2 regions of the Klebsiella sp. KE9456 genome follow, and region 1 is predicted to be linked to the other one. Evidence: predicted binding sites of a transcription regulator. Region 1 holds the regulator's gene; the other holds the start of a gene.

Region 1 (8,000 bases):
ACTTTGCCGTCTCCTGGGGATCCCCCCGCTTATTATTGGCATGACGGTGGTCAGCATCGGTACCAGTTTACCGGAAATCATCGTCTCCACCGCCGCCTCCCTCCACGGGCAAACCGAGCTGGCGATTGGCACCGCGCTCGGATCGAATATCACCAATATTCTGTTGATTCTCGGTATCACTGCGCTGTTTCAGCCTTTTACCGTGCATTCTGATATCCTGCGTCGTGAATTACCGCTAATGTTGCTGGTCAGTTTACTGGCGGGGGTTGTGCTATATGACGGGCAGCTCACGAGGATGGATGGCTTTTTTTTACTGACGCTGGCCGTACTCTGGCTACTGTTCACCCTTAAAATCGCCCGTCTCGCGGAACGTCAGGGTAGCGATAGCCTGACCCGCGAACAGCTGGCGGAGCTGCCACGTGAAGGGTCGCTTCCCGTCGCCTTGCTTTGGCTGGGCGTTGCGTTGATTGTGATGCCAATGGCCGCGCGAATGGTCGTTGATAACGCCACGGTACTGGCAAACTTTTTTGCCATCAGCGAGCTGAGCGTTGGCTTAACGGTGGTGGCCATAGGCACCAGCTTACCGGAACTGGCAACCGCTATCGCCGGGGCGCGAAAAGGTGAAAATGATATTGCTATCGGGAATATCATTGGCGCGAATATTCTTAACATTGTGCTCGTCCTCGGCCTCCCCGCGCTAATTGCCCCTGGCGCCTTCACCGCAGAGGCCTTCACCCGCGACTATGGCGTCATGCTGCTGGTCAGCCTGGTGTTTGCCCTACTGTGCTGGCGTCGTAAACAGCAACCAGGCAGGCTTGTCGGTGCCCTGTTAGTTTGCGGTTTTGTGCTTTGGTTGGCGATGCTGTACTGGACAGCGCCGCTCTTCGTTGAATGATTCGGGATAACATTATGTCGCAAACAGATTTGCCAGCGGATTTTGACTTTCAACGGGCAGGCCGTGAGGTTCTGGAAATTGAACGTGAAGGTCTGACGCAGCTCGATCAATACATTAATGAAGATTTTACCCGCGCCTGTGAGACCATTTTTCGCTGTAGCGGAAAAGTGGTGGTGATGGGGATGGGCAAATCCGGCCACATCGGACGTAAAATGGCGGCCACCTTTGCCAGCACCGGCACACCGTCATTTTTTGTTCATCCAGGCGAAGCCGCGCACGGTGATTTAGGCATGGTCACCTCACATGACGTGGTTATCGCACTGTCTAACTCCGGTGAATCCAATGAAATTCTCGCCCTGATCCCTGTCCTCAAGCGTCAGCAGGTTTCATTAATTTGCATGACCAGTCGCCCTGAAAGCAGCATGGCGCGCGCAGCGGATATTCATTTATGCGTCAAGGTCCCTAAAGAGGCGTGTCCACTGGGGCTGGCGCCAACAACAAGCACGACCGCCGCGCTGGTTATGGGCGATGCGCTCGCGGTGGCACTGCTGGAAGCACGCGGTTTTACCGCTGAAGATTTTGCGTTGTCGCATCCCGGCGGCGCGCTGGGACGTAAACTGCTCCTGCGAGTTAATGATATTATGCACACCGGCGATGAGATTCCGCACGTTAGCCTGCGCGCCACGCTGCGCGATGCGTTACTGGAGATCACACGTAAAAATCTGGGCATGACCGCGATCTGCGATGATGAAATGAACATCATCGGCATTTTCACCGATGGCGATCTACGCCGGGTATTTGATACTGGCATCGATATGCGCAATGCCAGTATTGCCGAGGTAATGACGCGAGGCGGTATCCGCATCCGTCCCGGCACGCTGGCCGTCGATGCGCTGAACCTGATGCAATCTCGTCACATCACCTGCGTACTGGTTGCTGATGGCGACCGTCTACTGGGTGTGGTACATATGCACGATCTCCTGCGCGCAGGTGTAGTGTAAGTAAGGAAAAAATAATGAATAATACTGATGCCCTGTTGACGACCTGCTATGGGCCAGTAAGCCAGGAGTTTATCGACCGGGCGGCGAAGATCCGTTTATTGATCCTGGATGTGGACGGCGTCCTGTCTGATGGCCTTATCTACATGGGCAACAATGGCGAAGAGCTGAAAGCGTTTAATGTCCGTGATGGCTACGGGCTCCGCTGTGTCCTGACCTCAGGTATTGAAGTGGCGATAATTACCGGGCGAAAAGCTAAACTGGTGGAAGACCGTTGTCAGACGCTGGGCATCACGCATCTGTACCAGGGGCAATCTGATAAGCTTTTGGCGTTTCATGAATTACTCAACAAGCTGGCTGTTCATGCAGATGAAGCGGCCTATATTGGTGACGATCTTATTGACTGGCCGGTTATGGCTGAAGTCGGTTTAAGCGTCGCGGTAGCCGATGCTCACCCCCTGCTGATCCCACGTGCGGATTACGTCACGCGTATCAACGGTGGTCGCGGAGCGGTACGGGAAGTGTGCGATTTGCTACTATTGGCGCAAGGCAAGCTGGATGAGGCCAAAGGGCAATCGATATGAGTAAAACCAGACGTTGGGTTATCATTTTACTGTCGCTGGCCGCTCTGATCCTGATTGGTCTTAACCTGGCGAGTACGGACGATACCTCCCAACAGGCGGTCAATCCTGATGAGCCAACGTATACCAGCGAGCATACCGATACTGTAGTTTATAGCCCGGAAGGCGCGCTTAGTTACCGGTTGACCGCTGAACATGTGGCGTATTTTTCCGCGCAGCAAATCTCGTGGTTTACTAAACCCGTGATGACCACCTTTGATACGAACAAAGTACCGACCTGGTCCGTCACGGCTGATAAAGCGAAGTTAACGAACGACCGCATGCTGTATCTTTACGGGCACGTTGAAGTCAATGCGCTAACAGCGGATGCTCAACTGCGCAAAATTACGACGGATAACGCCCAGATAAACCTGGTGACACAGGATGTTACCTCCGATGACATGGTGACATTGTACGGGACAACATTTAATTCCAGCGGCCTGAAAATGCGCGGGAACCTACGCAGCAAAAATGCCGAGCTGATTGAAAAGGTTAGAACCTCTTATGAAATTCAGAACAAACAAACTCAGCCTTAAGATTGCGCTCGCCAGCGCCTTACTGGCCGCCAGCTTGCCGGCACTGGCAAAAACGGGTGATACCGATCAGCCGATTCATATTGAATCCGATCAGCAGTCGCTGGATATGCAGGGCAACGTCGTGACCTTTACTGGTAATGTTGTCGTCACGCAGGGAACGATCAAAATCAATGCTGATAAAGTTGTCGTCACCCGTCCCGGCGGAGAGAAAGGCAAAGAAGTGATCGACGGTTACGGTAACCCGGCAACCTTCTACCAGATGCAGGACAATGGCAAACCAGTAAAAGGCCGCGCATCAAAGATGCATTATGAACTGCAAAATGACTTTGTCGTTCTGACCGGTAATGCCCATCTGGAACAGCTTGATAGCAATATTCAGGGTGACAAAATCACCTATCTGGTGAAAGAGCAAAAAATGCAGGCGTTCAGCAATAAAGGTGGACGTGTAACCACGGTACTGGTTCCTTCGCAGTTGCAGGACAAAGGCAACGATCAGTCAAAGAAGGGTAAGTAATTCGTTATGGCAACATTAACTGCAAAGAATCTCGCCAAAGCCTATAAAGGCCGCCGGGTGGTGGAAGATGTCAGTCTGACCGTCAACTCCGGGGAGATTGTCGGCCTGCTGGGCCCGAACGGCGCCGGTAAGACAACCACTTTCTATATGGTGGTCGGTATTGTACCGCGCGACGCGGGCAACATTATTATTGATGATGAAGACATCAGCTTGCTGCCTCTGCATGCCCGCGCCCGCCGCGGTATCGGCTACCTGCCGCAGGAAGCGTCTATTTTCCGTCGCCTGAGCGTTTACGATAACCTGATGGCCGTATTGCAGATTCGCGACGATCTCAGCAATGAGCAGCGTGAAGACCGGGCAAAAGAGCTTATGGAAGAGTTTCATATTGAGCACCTGCGCGATAACATCGGCCAGGCGCTCTCCGGCGGTGAACGTCGCCGGGTAGAAATCGCCCGCGCGCTGGCCGCTAACCCGAAGTTTATCCTGCTGGATGAACCTTTCGCCGGCGTTGACCCGATTTCCGTTATCGATATCAAACGCATTATTGAACACCTGCGCGACAGCGGACTTGGCGTACTGATCACCGACCATAACGTCAGAGAGACGCTGGCCGTTTGTGAGCGCGCCTATATCGTCAGCCAGGGGCACCTGATTGCCCATGGTACGCCGCAACAAATCCTTGAAGACGAGCAGGTTAAGCGCGTGTATCTTGGGGAAGACTTCAGACTCTGATAGGGTAGAGGTTACAGACGTTTTAGCCGGAGATATTAGCTCTGAATATGAAGCAAGGTTTGCAATTAAGGTTAAGCCAACAGCTTGCCATGACGCCACAACTACAGCAGGCAATTCGCCTGTTGCAGTTGTCCACGTTAGAACTCCAGCAAGAACTCCAGCAGGCGCTGGAGAGTAACCCGTTGCTCGAGCAAACCGATCTTCACGATGAGGTAGAAACCAAAGAGACAGAGGATCGCGAATCTCTGGATAGCGTTGACGCTCTTGAGCAGAAAGATATGCCGGAAGAGTTACCGCTTGACGCCAGCTGGGATGAGATTTACACCGCAGGTACCCCGTCAGGCAACGGGGTGGATTATCAGGATGATGAACTGCCGATTTATCAGGGGGAAACCACCCAGAGCCTGCAGGATTATCTGATGTGGCAGGTGGAACTCACCCCTTTCACTGACACCGATCGCGCTATCGCCACGTCGATCGTCGATGCCGTTGATGATACTGGCTACCTGACCGTTTCTGTTGAAGAGATCGTGGAAAGCATCGGCGATGATGAAATCGGGCTTGAAGAGGTCGAAGCCGTTCTCAAACGTGTTCAGCGTTTCGATCCCGTCGGCGTAGCGGCAAAAGATCTGCGCGACTGCCTGCTGGTCCAGCTTTCTCAGTTTGCCAAAGAGACGCCATGGATTGATGAAGCGCGACAGATCATTAGCGATCATCTCGATCTGCTGGCCAATCATGATTTCCGCACATTGATGCGCGTCACCCGTCTCAAAGAAGACGTCCTCAAAGAAGCAGTAAATCTGATCCAGTCGCTGGATCCGCGCCCTGGCCAGTCCATTCAGACCGGTGAACCCGAATATGTTATTCCTGATGTTCTGGTGCGCAAAGTGAACGGTCGCTGGGTGGTCGAACTCAATTCAGACAGCCTTCCGCGCCTGAAGATCAATCAGCACTATGCAGCCATGGGTAACAGCGCACGCAACGATGCGGACGGTCAGTTTATCCGCAGTAATCTACAGGAAGCCCGCTGGCTTATCAAAAGTCTGGAAAGCCGTAACGATACACTGTTACGCGTCAGTCGCTGTATCGTTGAACAGCAGCAGGCCTTCTTTGAACAGGGTGAAGAGTTTATGAAGCCGATGGTTCTGGCAGATATTGCCCAGGCCGTCGAAATGCATGAATCCACTATCTCACGCGTTACCACGCAAAAATACCTGCACAGTCCACGCGGTATTTTTGAGCTGAAGTATTTCTTCTCCAGCCATGTCAACACCGAAGGCGGCGGCGAAGCATCGTCGACAGCCATTCGTGCGCTGGTGAAGAAGTTAATCGCCGCGGAGAACCCCGCGAAGCCATTGAGCGACAGTAAACTCACCACCATGTTATCCGAGCAGGGTATTATGGTGGCGCGCCGTACCGTCGCTAAGTACCGAGAATCTTTATCTATTCCGCCGTCAAACCAGCGTAAACAGTTAGTTTGACCCAACCGATAAGGAAGACACTATGCAGCTCAACATTACAGGGCAAAACGTCGAAATAACCCCCGCAATGCGTGATTTCGTGAATGCGAAATTTAGCAAACTGGAGCAGTTTTTCGACAGGATCAACCAGGTCTATATAGTGTTAAAAGTAGAGAAGGTGACGCAAATTGCGGATGCCAATCTGCATGTCAATGGTGGTGAAATCCATGCCAGTGCGGAAGGGCAGGATATGTACGCCGCCATCGATGGTCTTATTGATAAGCTGGCGAGACAGTTAACAAAACATAAAGATAAACTGAAACAACACTAATTGTCCGGGCAATAGCCTGTGCCAACCGCTTACCGGCGGTTGGCAAGGCAGAGCTCAGGTGAAATTATGACAAATAACGATTCGGCTCTACAACTGAGCAACGTCCTTAACCAGGAATGTACCCGTAGCCAGGTTCACTGCCAAAGCAAAAAACGCGCGCTGGAAATCATCAGCGAGCTGGCGGCAAAACAGCTAAGCTTACCGCCCCAGGTGGTGTTCGAAGCCATTCTCACCCGTGAAAAAATGGGCAGTACCGGGATTGGTAACGGTATTGCGATTCCACATGGCAAACTTGAAGAGGATACGCTACGGGCTGTGGGCGTTTTTGTTCAGTTGGAAACCCCCATCGCATTCGATGCTATCGACAATCAACCCGTCGATCTCCTGTTTGCTCTTCTCGTTCCCGCCGATCAAACAAAAACGCATCTGCATACGCTGTCGCTGGTCGCAAAACGTCTGGCGGATAAAACCATTTGCCGTCGCCTGCGCGCCGCACAAAGTGATGAAGAGCTATATGACATCATCACCGGTTCAGGAAGCAATGATGAAGCATAACAGGAATCGCACCTTACTCTTTATCGTACTGAGGAGAAACGGTACATGGTACTGATGATCGTCAGCGGCCGTTCAGGGTCGGGGAAATCCGTCGCCCTGCGAGCGCTGGAAGATATGGGCTTTTACTGCGTGGATAACCTGCCAGTTGTACTGCTGCCCGAACTGGCACGCACCCTTGCGGACAGAAATATTTCGGCGGCCGTCAGCATTGATGTGCGTAATATGCCCGAGTCGCCGGAAGTCTTTGAGCAGGCGATGAAAAACCTGCCCGCCGAATTTTCGCCTCAGTTGTTGTTCCTTGATGCCGATCGTAACACCTTAATTCGCCGCTATAGCGATACGCGGCGCCTGCACCCGCTCTCGAGTAAAAACCTGTCGCTGGAAAGCGCTATTGATGAAGAGAGCGATCTGTTGGAGCCTTTGCGTTCCCGCGCCGACCTGATTGTCGATACTTCCGAAATGTCAGTGCATGAACTGGCTGAAATGCTGCGCACGCGTTTGTTAGGTAAACGCGAACGCGAACTGACAATGGTCTTCGAATCCTTTGGCTTTAAGCACGGCATCCCCATCGACGCTGACTACGTCTTTGATGTGCGCTTCCTGCCAAACCCGCACTGGGATCCAAAGCTGCGTCCAATGACTGGCCTCGATAAACCGGTCGCCGCCTTCCTCGATCGACACACAGAAGTTCACAATTTTATCTACCAGACCCGCAGCTATCTTGAGCTATGGTTACCCATGCTGGAGACCAATAACCGCAGCTATCTGACGGTGGCGATTGGTTGTACCGGGGGTAAACACCGTTCAGTTTACGTCGCCGAACAGCTGGCGGACTACTTCCGCTCGCGCGGTAAAAACGTGCAGTCTCGTCACCGGACGCTGGAAAAACGTAAATCATGACCGTGAAGCAAACCGTTGAGATCACCAATAAGCTGGGCATGCACGCTCGTCCGGCAATGAAATTATTCGAATTAATGCAGAACTATGATGCTGAGGTGCTGTTGCGCAATGACGAAGGGATTGAAGCTGAAGCCAATAGCGTGATAGCCCTGCTGATGCTCGACTCGGCCAAAGGGCGGCAGATTGAGATTGAAGCCAACGGTCCGCAAGAAGCTGAGGCGCTGGCGGCGGTTATCGCGCTCTTCAATGCCGGATTTGATGAAGACTAAACCCTTCGCGGTCGTTCTATGCTTACCGGGGCTGAAAGAAAATGAGAACACGGCAAGCATCAATGTAGCTTATGCTCCCGCATAAACCCCTCCCCGCCTAACTGGCGCATCTGCCGCAAAATCCACGCCTGACGGCTGCGGACGTACCCTGACGGCGCATCGACGCGAAAACGAATCGGATTTGGCAAAA
Region 2 (8,000 bases), on a different contig from region 1:
GCATAAGAAGGGAACACCCCGAATATCACGCTGATTTGCGGGCGACAGACAAACGGCATATCACTCGCCAATCAATGCAAAAAGACAAGCGTTTTAACCATTGAGGTGTCGTTAGCACAAATGGGTGGGGGCCCTGCCAGCTACATCCCGGCACACACGTCGTCTGCTCTGGCTGCTTCCTTCCGGACCTGACCTGGTAAACAGAGTAGCGTTGCGGGAGAACCAACAGGGCCCCCATTGAGAGCGCCAGTGACCTGACGCGCTGGCGCATTATCCCTGCTGGCCCGGTGAATTGCAAGCTACCGCCGATTAGCTGCTGGTTTATTGCACAAAGGAGAGAAATGAACACTGTAGAAACCCTTTGTCCGTACGCCCCGATGCAGGCAAAGACGCCTTGAGGATATCGCGCGGCCGAAAGCCTGCGGCTTCATCCGCTATCTGTACAGGCGGTCATCTAACGCTTATTCTGAATCTTTCCGGCAACAGGATGTAGCATGAATTCTCACGATACTTTCCCCCAGCGGGTCTGGCAGATAGTGGCCTCGATTCCAGAAGGCTACGTTGCCACCTACGGCGATATTGCGCATCTGGCAGGTTCGCCGCGTGCGGCACGCCAGGTGGGAGGTGTGTTAAAGCGGCTGCCGGAAGGGTCCACGCTTCCCTGGCATCGCGTGGTTAACCGTCATGGCGATATCTCCCTCACCGGCCCCGATCTACAGCGCCAACGCCTGGCGCTGTTGGCAGAGGGCGTACAGGTTTCCGGTAGTGGCCATATCGACCTGCAACACTATCGCTGGATTTATTAAAGGTAAATAAATGCCCCGGAGAGGGGCATGGTCGTGATTATTGCGCGGCAGGCACAGCGTCATTAGCCATTGGTACCGCCGTTTGCTGGACCGGAATCAAATGCAGATCGGCACGATTACCGCCCTGGTTAATCACTGTCTGCACCGTATCAGTGATAAACATCAACTGGCCATTAACGGTAATCGCGGCACTTAACAGAATGCGTGCGTTGGGCTTAATGTCCGCCGGGTTATAAGGCAATACAAAGTTAAACGGCGCCTGCTTTCCTTCCGTCCTGACCGCTTTTTGCGACAGGACGCGCGCGGGCGCATCAGCCAGGGACGCATCCGATAAGGTCACGGTCAATACAGCATCCGGCGGTAATGCCACGCGATGTCGAATGTTGATGGTCCCTGAGACATTAGGTTGTTGCTGCGAGGAGCTTAGAGAGGCAATGCCATAAGGATCGGGTGCCGCCGTCTGGTTCGCTGTATTGCTGCCGTGATTATTCGCACAGGCAGATAACGTCGCCGCCACGGCTAACGCGCTTAGCATATAGGCAATTTTCATTCTTTTCTCCTTTTTATCCCTTATATAACAGGAGCACATCCTGCCAGGATCAGGAACAGGACATGAGCATCGTGAATAAGTGTGGCACAGATCTCAGTTCTCTTCCTGGAAATGAGCCCATATTCAGATTCTTGCACCCATCGGACCACTTACGATTCCAGGTTATACTTTGCCTCAATAACGCGCTGCGCACGGCAGCCACCATTGATTGAGGGTCACTATGAGTCAGGCACTAACCAATCTGCTGGGATTATTAAATCTGGAAAAAATTGAAGAAGGGCTATTCCGCGGGCAGAGCGAGGATCTGGGATTGCGCCAGGTCTTTGGCGGCCAGGTGGTAGGTCAGGCACTCTATGCAGCCAAAGAGACCGTCCCGGCGGAACGTCTGGTTCACTCGTTCCACAGCTACTTTCTGCGTCCCGGGGACAGTCAGAAACCTATCGTCTATGACGTTGAAGTCCTGCGCGACGGTAATAGCTTTAGCGCCCGCCGGGTTGCGGCCATTCAGAACGGCAAGCCTATTTTCTATATGACCGCGTCTTTTCAGGCCCCGGAACCTGGCTACGAACATCAAAAAACGATGCCCACGGTGCCCGCCCCGGACGCCTTACCCTCTGAAACGGATATCGCCCGTAAGCTGGCCCACCTCTTGCCACCGCAGGTTAAAGATAAATTTCTCTGCGATAAACCACTGGAAATTCGTCCGGTTGAATTTCATAACCCGCTGAAAGGCCACGTTGCAGAGCCAGCTCGCCAGGTATGGCTCCGCGCCAACGGGGCGGTGCCGGAAGATCGCCGTATTCACCAGTATCTGCTGGGCTACGCTTCTGACTTTAACTTCCTGCCTGTGGCGCTGCAGCCGCATGGCGTCGGTTTTCTGGAGCCAGGAATGCAGGTTGCCACTATCGATCACTCAATGTGGTTCCATCGCCCGTTCGACATCAACGAATGGCTGCTTTACAGCGTTGAAAGCACCTCCGCCTCTAGCGCGCGGGGTTTTGTCCGCGGTGAGTTCTACGCTCAGGATGGCACGCTGGTCGCATCGGCAGTGCAGGAAGGCGTGATACGTAACCGTAACGCATAAAAAAACAGAGCCTCCCTGGGGAGGCTCTGTTGTGCATGGAAATACGTTATTGATCAGGCATTGTAGGCGTTTTCGCCATGGCTGTTCACATCCAGACCTTCGCGTTCCTGGTCTTCCGGTACGCGCAAACCTACGGTCATATCGGCAACTTTGTAACCAATAAAGGCAACAACACCGGACCAGACGATAGTGAGCGCAATACTTTCCAGCTGTACCAGCACCTGATGGCCCATGGTCACACCTTCCGCATAACCCACGCCGCCCAGAGAGGCCGCAGCAAAGATACCGGTCAGGATACAACCGACAATACCGCAAACGCCGTGTACGCCGAACACATCGCACGGATCGTCAACACGCAACCAACGTTTCAGCACGGTTACGCCCCACAGACCCGCCAGGCCCGCCGCGATACCCACAATCAGAGAGGCGCCAACACCGATGTAGCCACACGCTGGAGTGATACCGACCAGGCCCGCAATGGCCCCGGAGCATGCGCCCAGCAGAGACGGTTTACCGCGAGTCGCCCACTCACCGAAGGTCCACGCCAGGATGGCCGCTGCCGTTGCTACTACGGTGTTGACGAAAGCCAGACCGGCAATTTCGTTCGCCGCGCTAGCTGAACCGGCGTTGAAGCCAAACCAGCCAACATAGAGAATAGCGGTACCGGTGAAGACCATCGGCAGATTATGCGGTTTGAACGCTTCTTTGCCAAAGCCAACGCGTTTGCCCATCATGTAGGCACCCACCAGTCCGGCAACCGCGGCGTTGATGTGTACAACCGTACCGCCCGCGAAATCAAGCGCGCCGTGCGTCGCCAGCAAGCCGCCGCCCCATACCATATGCGCAATCGGCACATAAGAGAGGGTCAACCATACCACCACGAAAATCAGCACCGCGGAGAAGCGGATACGTTCAGCCAGCGAACCGACAATCAGGCCGACGGTAATACAGGCGAAAGAGCCCTGGAAAGCAACATGAATATATTGATAGAAGCTGCCCATCAGCGCTTTTAACTCAATATTCTTCAGCAGTACCCAGTCGAAGTTGCCGAAGAAGCTACCGCCTGTGCTGAAAGCCAGGGTATAGCCATAAACCACCCACAACACGCAGACCAGAGCAAAGGTCACAATGACCTGGGTCAGCATAGAAAGAACGTTTTTACTGCGGATCAAGCCACCATAGAACAGCGCAATTCCCGGAATGGTCATAAAAAGCACCAGCGCGGTGCAAATCATCATAAAAGCGTTGTCGGCCTTATCAGCTACTGCCGGAGCGGCCATCGCCAGTCCCGGAAGAAGCGCCAGAGCTCCCAGACCTGTTTTCATTGTTGCTATCTTCATTGTTTCGTTCCCCATCACTGTGTGCTCTGAAATTTACAGTGCCGCTTCGTCAGATTCGCCGGTACGAATGCGAATGACGCGCTGCAGCTCGGCGACAAAGATTTTGCCGTCGCCAATCTTTCCGGTGTAAGCCGCTTTGCTAATGACATCAATGACTTCATCAAGCTGATCGTCAGCAATCGCAACGTCAATCTTCACTTTAGGAAGAAAATTAACGCTGTATTCGGCACCGCGATAAAGCTCCGCGTGGCCTTTCTGACGGCCGAACCCTTTAACTTCAGTGACCGTGAGGCCCTGAATACCCATTGAAGATAATGCTTCACGCACGTCTTCCAGTTTGAATGGTTTGATTACCACGGTAACCAGTTTCATAAGTCCCCTCCAGTCAGAATTCGGTAATGGCCGCAGCTAACACGCAGGGAATAAAGCAAAGGCTATGCCAGAAATGAAAAAGGGCCGCTAAGCGGCCCTTGAATGCGGAGGAAAAAGAGTAACTCTGCTGAAACGAAGCGACAAAACGCCGCCACCAACTAAAATCGCACCATTTCAGTGCGCAATATGTGACATTCTTGCACCAGATTAAACCACAATGCAGAGACTGCCTGCTTATAGTGCATCAGGCAATAAGCGACGCTTCCTGGGCGCTGGCCGCCAGCTCTTCGCCCGCTAATTGCAACTGATACATCTGCCAGTAACGGCCTTTAGCCGCCAGCAGTTGCTGATGGCTCCCGCGCTCTACGGCCTGACCGCGATGCAATACCAGAATCGTATCAGCCTCGACGATGGTCGATAAGCGGTGCGCAATCACCACCAGCGTCGTGTGCTCACGCACCCGCGCCAGCGCCTGCTGAATCGCCTGCTCGGTCCCGGAGTCAATATTGGCCGTCGCCTCATCAAGGATCAGCACCTGCGGCGTATCGACCAGCACGCGAGCCAGCGCCAGTAACTGCTTCTGACCGACAGAGAGGTTATTCCCCTGCTCGCCCAACTGCGTATAAAGCCCGCCATCCATTTCACGAGCCAGCCCTGCCAGTTGCACCGCTTCCAGCGCGTCCCAGACCTGAGCTTCGCTGATATCGCGGCCAAGCGTGACGTTAGCATAGAAGGTATCCGCCAGCACGACCGGATCCTGCTGCACCATCGCAATCCCCTGGCGTAGTGCACGGTGGCTTAATGAAGGAAGCGGACGACCATCGATACAAATCTCTCCCTGAGTTAACGGATAGTATCCCATCATCAGGCTCGCCAGAGTGCTTTTACCGCTACCGGTGTGGCCGACCAGCGCCACAAAACTGCGCGACGGGATAGTGAGATTGATGTCCTGCAACACCAGGCTATCGTCGCGATAGGCAAAAGAGAGATGTTCGATACTGATCTCTCCACTCCGCAACGGTTCGTTATCCTCGCCCCAGGCCTGGCGCGGTTTGTCCATCAGTTCGAAGACCCGCTCCCCCGCGACGACCGCCTGCTGCAGCATCGACTGCTGAGTTGTCAACTCAATAAGCGGCTCGTTCAGGCGCCCAAGATAGCTAATAAAGGCGTACAGCACCCCGACCTCAATCATTCCGCTGCGACTAAAAGCAAACAGCATCAACAAACCGCAGAGAATTAATGAAGAGAATAAACTCAGCAACGGACGCAGCAGAAAGCCATCGAGGCGCAGCGTTTGCATACGCGCCAGATAGTGCGCGTAGCTGGCTTCACGCATCCGCTCGCCGAACCGCGCCTGCTGGCGGAACTGCTGAATAACCCCCATGCCGTTAATCACTTCATTAAAACCGTCGTTAATATCCGCCAGCCAACTGCGGACGCGTCTGACGATTGGCGTGCTGTAGCGCTGATAAATCATCATCACGCTCAGCACCGCGGGGAAGATGGCAATAGCCACCAGCGCCATCCGCCAGTCGAGGCTAAACATCGCCACCAGCATCGCGCCAATCAAAGCAGCGCTACGCAATACGGTAGCCACAACGGTGACGTACAGATCACGAATCACTTCCGTATCGTTAGTCACCCGTGAGATAAGCTGTCCGACCGGCTGGGTATCAAACTCGCTGAGCGGCTGACGCAGCGCGGCATCCATCACGTCGCTCCGCAACTGCTGCACCACGCCGACCGCGGCCCGATTAAACAGCAGTGCCTGACAGTAATGCAAAATTGCAGCAAGCATTTGCAAGCCAATGTAGGCGGCGGCGAGGCCGCACACTAACTTCAGCGGCAACGCATGTTTCGCGACCATGTTATCAATAAAGTAACTAATCAACAGCGGACCGCTCACTTCCGCTATCGCCGCAACCCACATGATGATAACCGCGATCATTAACGGTTTGCGCCACGGAGAACCATAAGCCAACAGGCGCTTTAACGTCGGCCAGAGTTCAGTAAAACTACGCACCAGCGACCTCCTCTGGTTCTTGTGGCACATCATCCAGCGCCGCTTCCAGCTGTTGATAACGGTACATATCGCGATACCAGCCCGGCTGTGCGCTCAGAGCCTCATGGCGACCACGCTGGGCGACATGCCCATGCTGCATCACGAGGATCTCGCTGGCTTCCGTCAACGCCGACAGGCGATGGGCGCAGATGATCAGCGTCCGCCCCTCCCCCCACTGCGACAAATTATGCAAAATCTGGTGTTCCGTGCGGCCGTCCACCGCCGACAGCGCATCATCAAGAATCAGAATCTCCGCCTCCAGCAGTAGCGCGCGGGCAATGGAAATGCGCTGTTTCTGCCCGCCGGAAAGCATCACGCCGCGCTCACCGACTTCGGTGTTATATCCCTGCGGCAGACGCAGGATATCTTCATGCACGCAGGCAAGCCGCGCGACATGCTCAATTTGCGCCTGCGTCGCCTCCGGTTTGCCGAGCGCAATGTTTCTGGCGACAGTATCGGAAAACAAAAATGGCGTTTGGTTGACCACCGCCAGTCGGGCACGCCAGCTATCCAGTTGTAGCCGGGTCAGAGGAACATTGTGGAAGCGGATGTCACCTTCAGTCACGTCAAAATGACGCTGAAGCAATGCCAGTATAGTGCTCTTGCCGGAACCGGTCGGCCCGCAAATGCCCAGTCTCTGCCCGGGCTGCAGCGTAAAATTGACCTTTTCCAGAGCGGCACGATTGGCCTGTGGATAGATAAATTTATGAACAGCGAAGCTGAGTACACCCCGCCCTTCCGCCGCGGGTTCTCTGCCGTCGTTAACGACCGGCGCCTCTTCCAGCATGGTACGAATCCGCGCATAGGCCGCGCTGCCGCGCTCGACGATGTTAAACATCCACGCCAGCGCCAGCATTGGCCAAATCATCAGGCCGAGATACATCACAAAGCTGGTAAGCTGCCCAAGGGTCATGCTGCCCTGCAAAACCATCCAACTACCGCCGCCGATCGCCAGCAGGTTGGCAGTACCTATGGCGAGATAAATCGTGGGATCAAAGCGGGCGTCAATGCGCGCCACGCGCATATTTTTCGCCCCGGTATCCGCGGCATCGGCGGCAAACTGCGCCGATTGCCGGTCTTCAAGGCCAAAGGCTTTGATCATGCGAATACTGGTCAGGCTCTCCTGAGTACGATCGTTCAGGCTGGAAAATGCCGCCTGCGCCACGCGAAAGCGCTCATGTAACACCTCGCCATTGCGCTTGATCGCCAGCGCCATAATTGGCATCGGCAGCAGCGACAGCAAGGTTAACTGCCAGCTGATCTGCGTCGACATCACAATCAGCACCGCACAGCCCATGACCATGGAATCCACCAGCGTCAACACCCCTTCGCCGGCAGCAAAAACCACCCGATCAACATCATTTGTTGCGCGGGCAATCAGATCGCCGGTACGGTGGCGCAGATAAAAAGCCGGATGCTGACGACTAAGCTGGCGATAGAAATCCTCGCGTAGCTCTATAGCCAGTTGATAAGAGGCGCCAAACAGCAGAACGCGCCAGACATAGCGCAGCAGATAGACCATCACCGCAATAACGATCAGCAGGACGATCCACATCCATACCTTTTCTGTGGTGTCGTGTTGTTTCGTGACGCCATCAACCACGATGCCCACCACTTTTGGCGGCACCAACTGGAGAATGGCAATGATAATCAGCAGAGTAACGGCGCCGAAATAACGGCGCCACTCCCGGCGAAAATACCAGCTAAGTTGAACAAATAATCGCAAGCGGTTAAATCCTGAATGTATAATTCGTGGCGGCAGAAGCCGTTAATCAATAGGCAAGGC

The links. The regulator sigma-54, encoded in region 1, starts transcription at its own class of promoters, with help from an activator protein. The targets are predictions, from matches to a motif close to GTTGGCACANNTTTCGCTNT.
Region 2: a site for sigma-54 is predicted at 4,205-4,224, ahead of glnK (P-II family nitrogen regulator). Genes of this name have one in related genera too.

What each region holds. Positions count from the first base shown of each region.
Region 1 is NZ_JBDYQK010000021.1:55,529-63,528, reverse strand. It holds gene ABK821_RS19715 (calcium/sodium antiporter) at 1-895, shown strand, start outside; gene kdsD (arabinose-5-phosphate isomerase KdsD) at 892-1,896, shown strand; gene kdsC (3-deoxy-manno-octulosonate-8-phosphatase KdsC) at 1,911-2,477, shown strand; gene lptC (LPS export ABC transporter periplasmic protein LptC) at 2,474-3,049, shown strand; gene lptA (lipopolysaccharide ABC transporter substrate-binding protein LptA) at 3,018-3,563, shown strand; gene lptB (LPS export ABC transporter ATP-binding protein) at 3,570-4,295, shown strand; gene rpoN (RNA polymerase factor sigma-54) at 4,343-5,776, shown strand; gene hpf (ribosome hibernation promoting factor) at 5,799-6,086, shown strand; gene ptsN (PTS IIA-like nitrogen regulatory protein PtsN) at 6,153-6,641, shown strand; gene rapZ (RNase adapter RapZ) at 6,687-7,541, shown strand; gene npr (PTS phosphocarrier protein NPr) at 7,538-7,810, shown strand; gene mtgA (monofunctional biosynthetic peptidoglycan transglycosylase) at 7,870-8,000, opposite strand, start outside.
Region 2 is NZ_JBDYQK010000020.1:25,177-33,176, forward strand. It holds RNA gene ffs (signal recognition particle sRNA small type) at 132-228, opposite strand; gene ABK821_RS19065 (MGMT family protein) at 495-806, shown strand; gene ABK821_RS19070 (YbaY family lipoprotein) at 844-1,356, opposite strand; gene tesB (acyl-CoA thioesterase II) at 1,577-2,440, shown strand; gene amtB (ammonium transporter AmtB) at 2,494-3,780, opposite strand; gene glnK (P-II family nitrogen regulator) at 3,814-4,152, opposite strand; gene ABK821_RS19090 (SmdB family multidrug efflux ABC transporter permease/ATP-binding protein) at 4,397-6,175, opposite strand; gene ABK821_RS19095 (SmdA family multidrug ABC transporter permease/ATP-binding protein) at 6,168-7,940, opposite strand; gene ABK821_RS19100 (Lrp/AsnC family transcriptional regulator) at 7,983-8,000, opposite strand, start outside.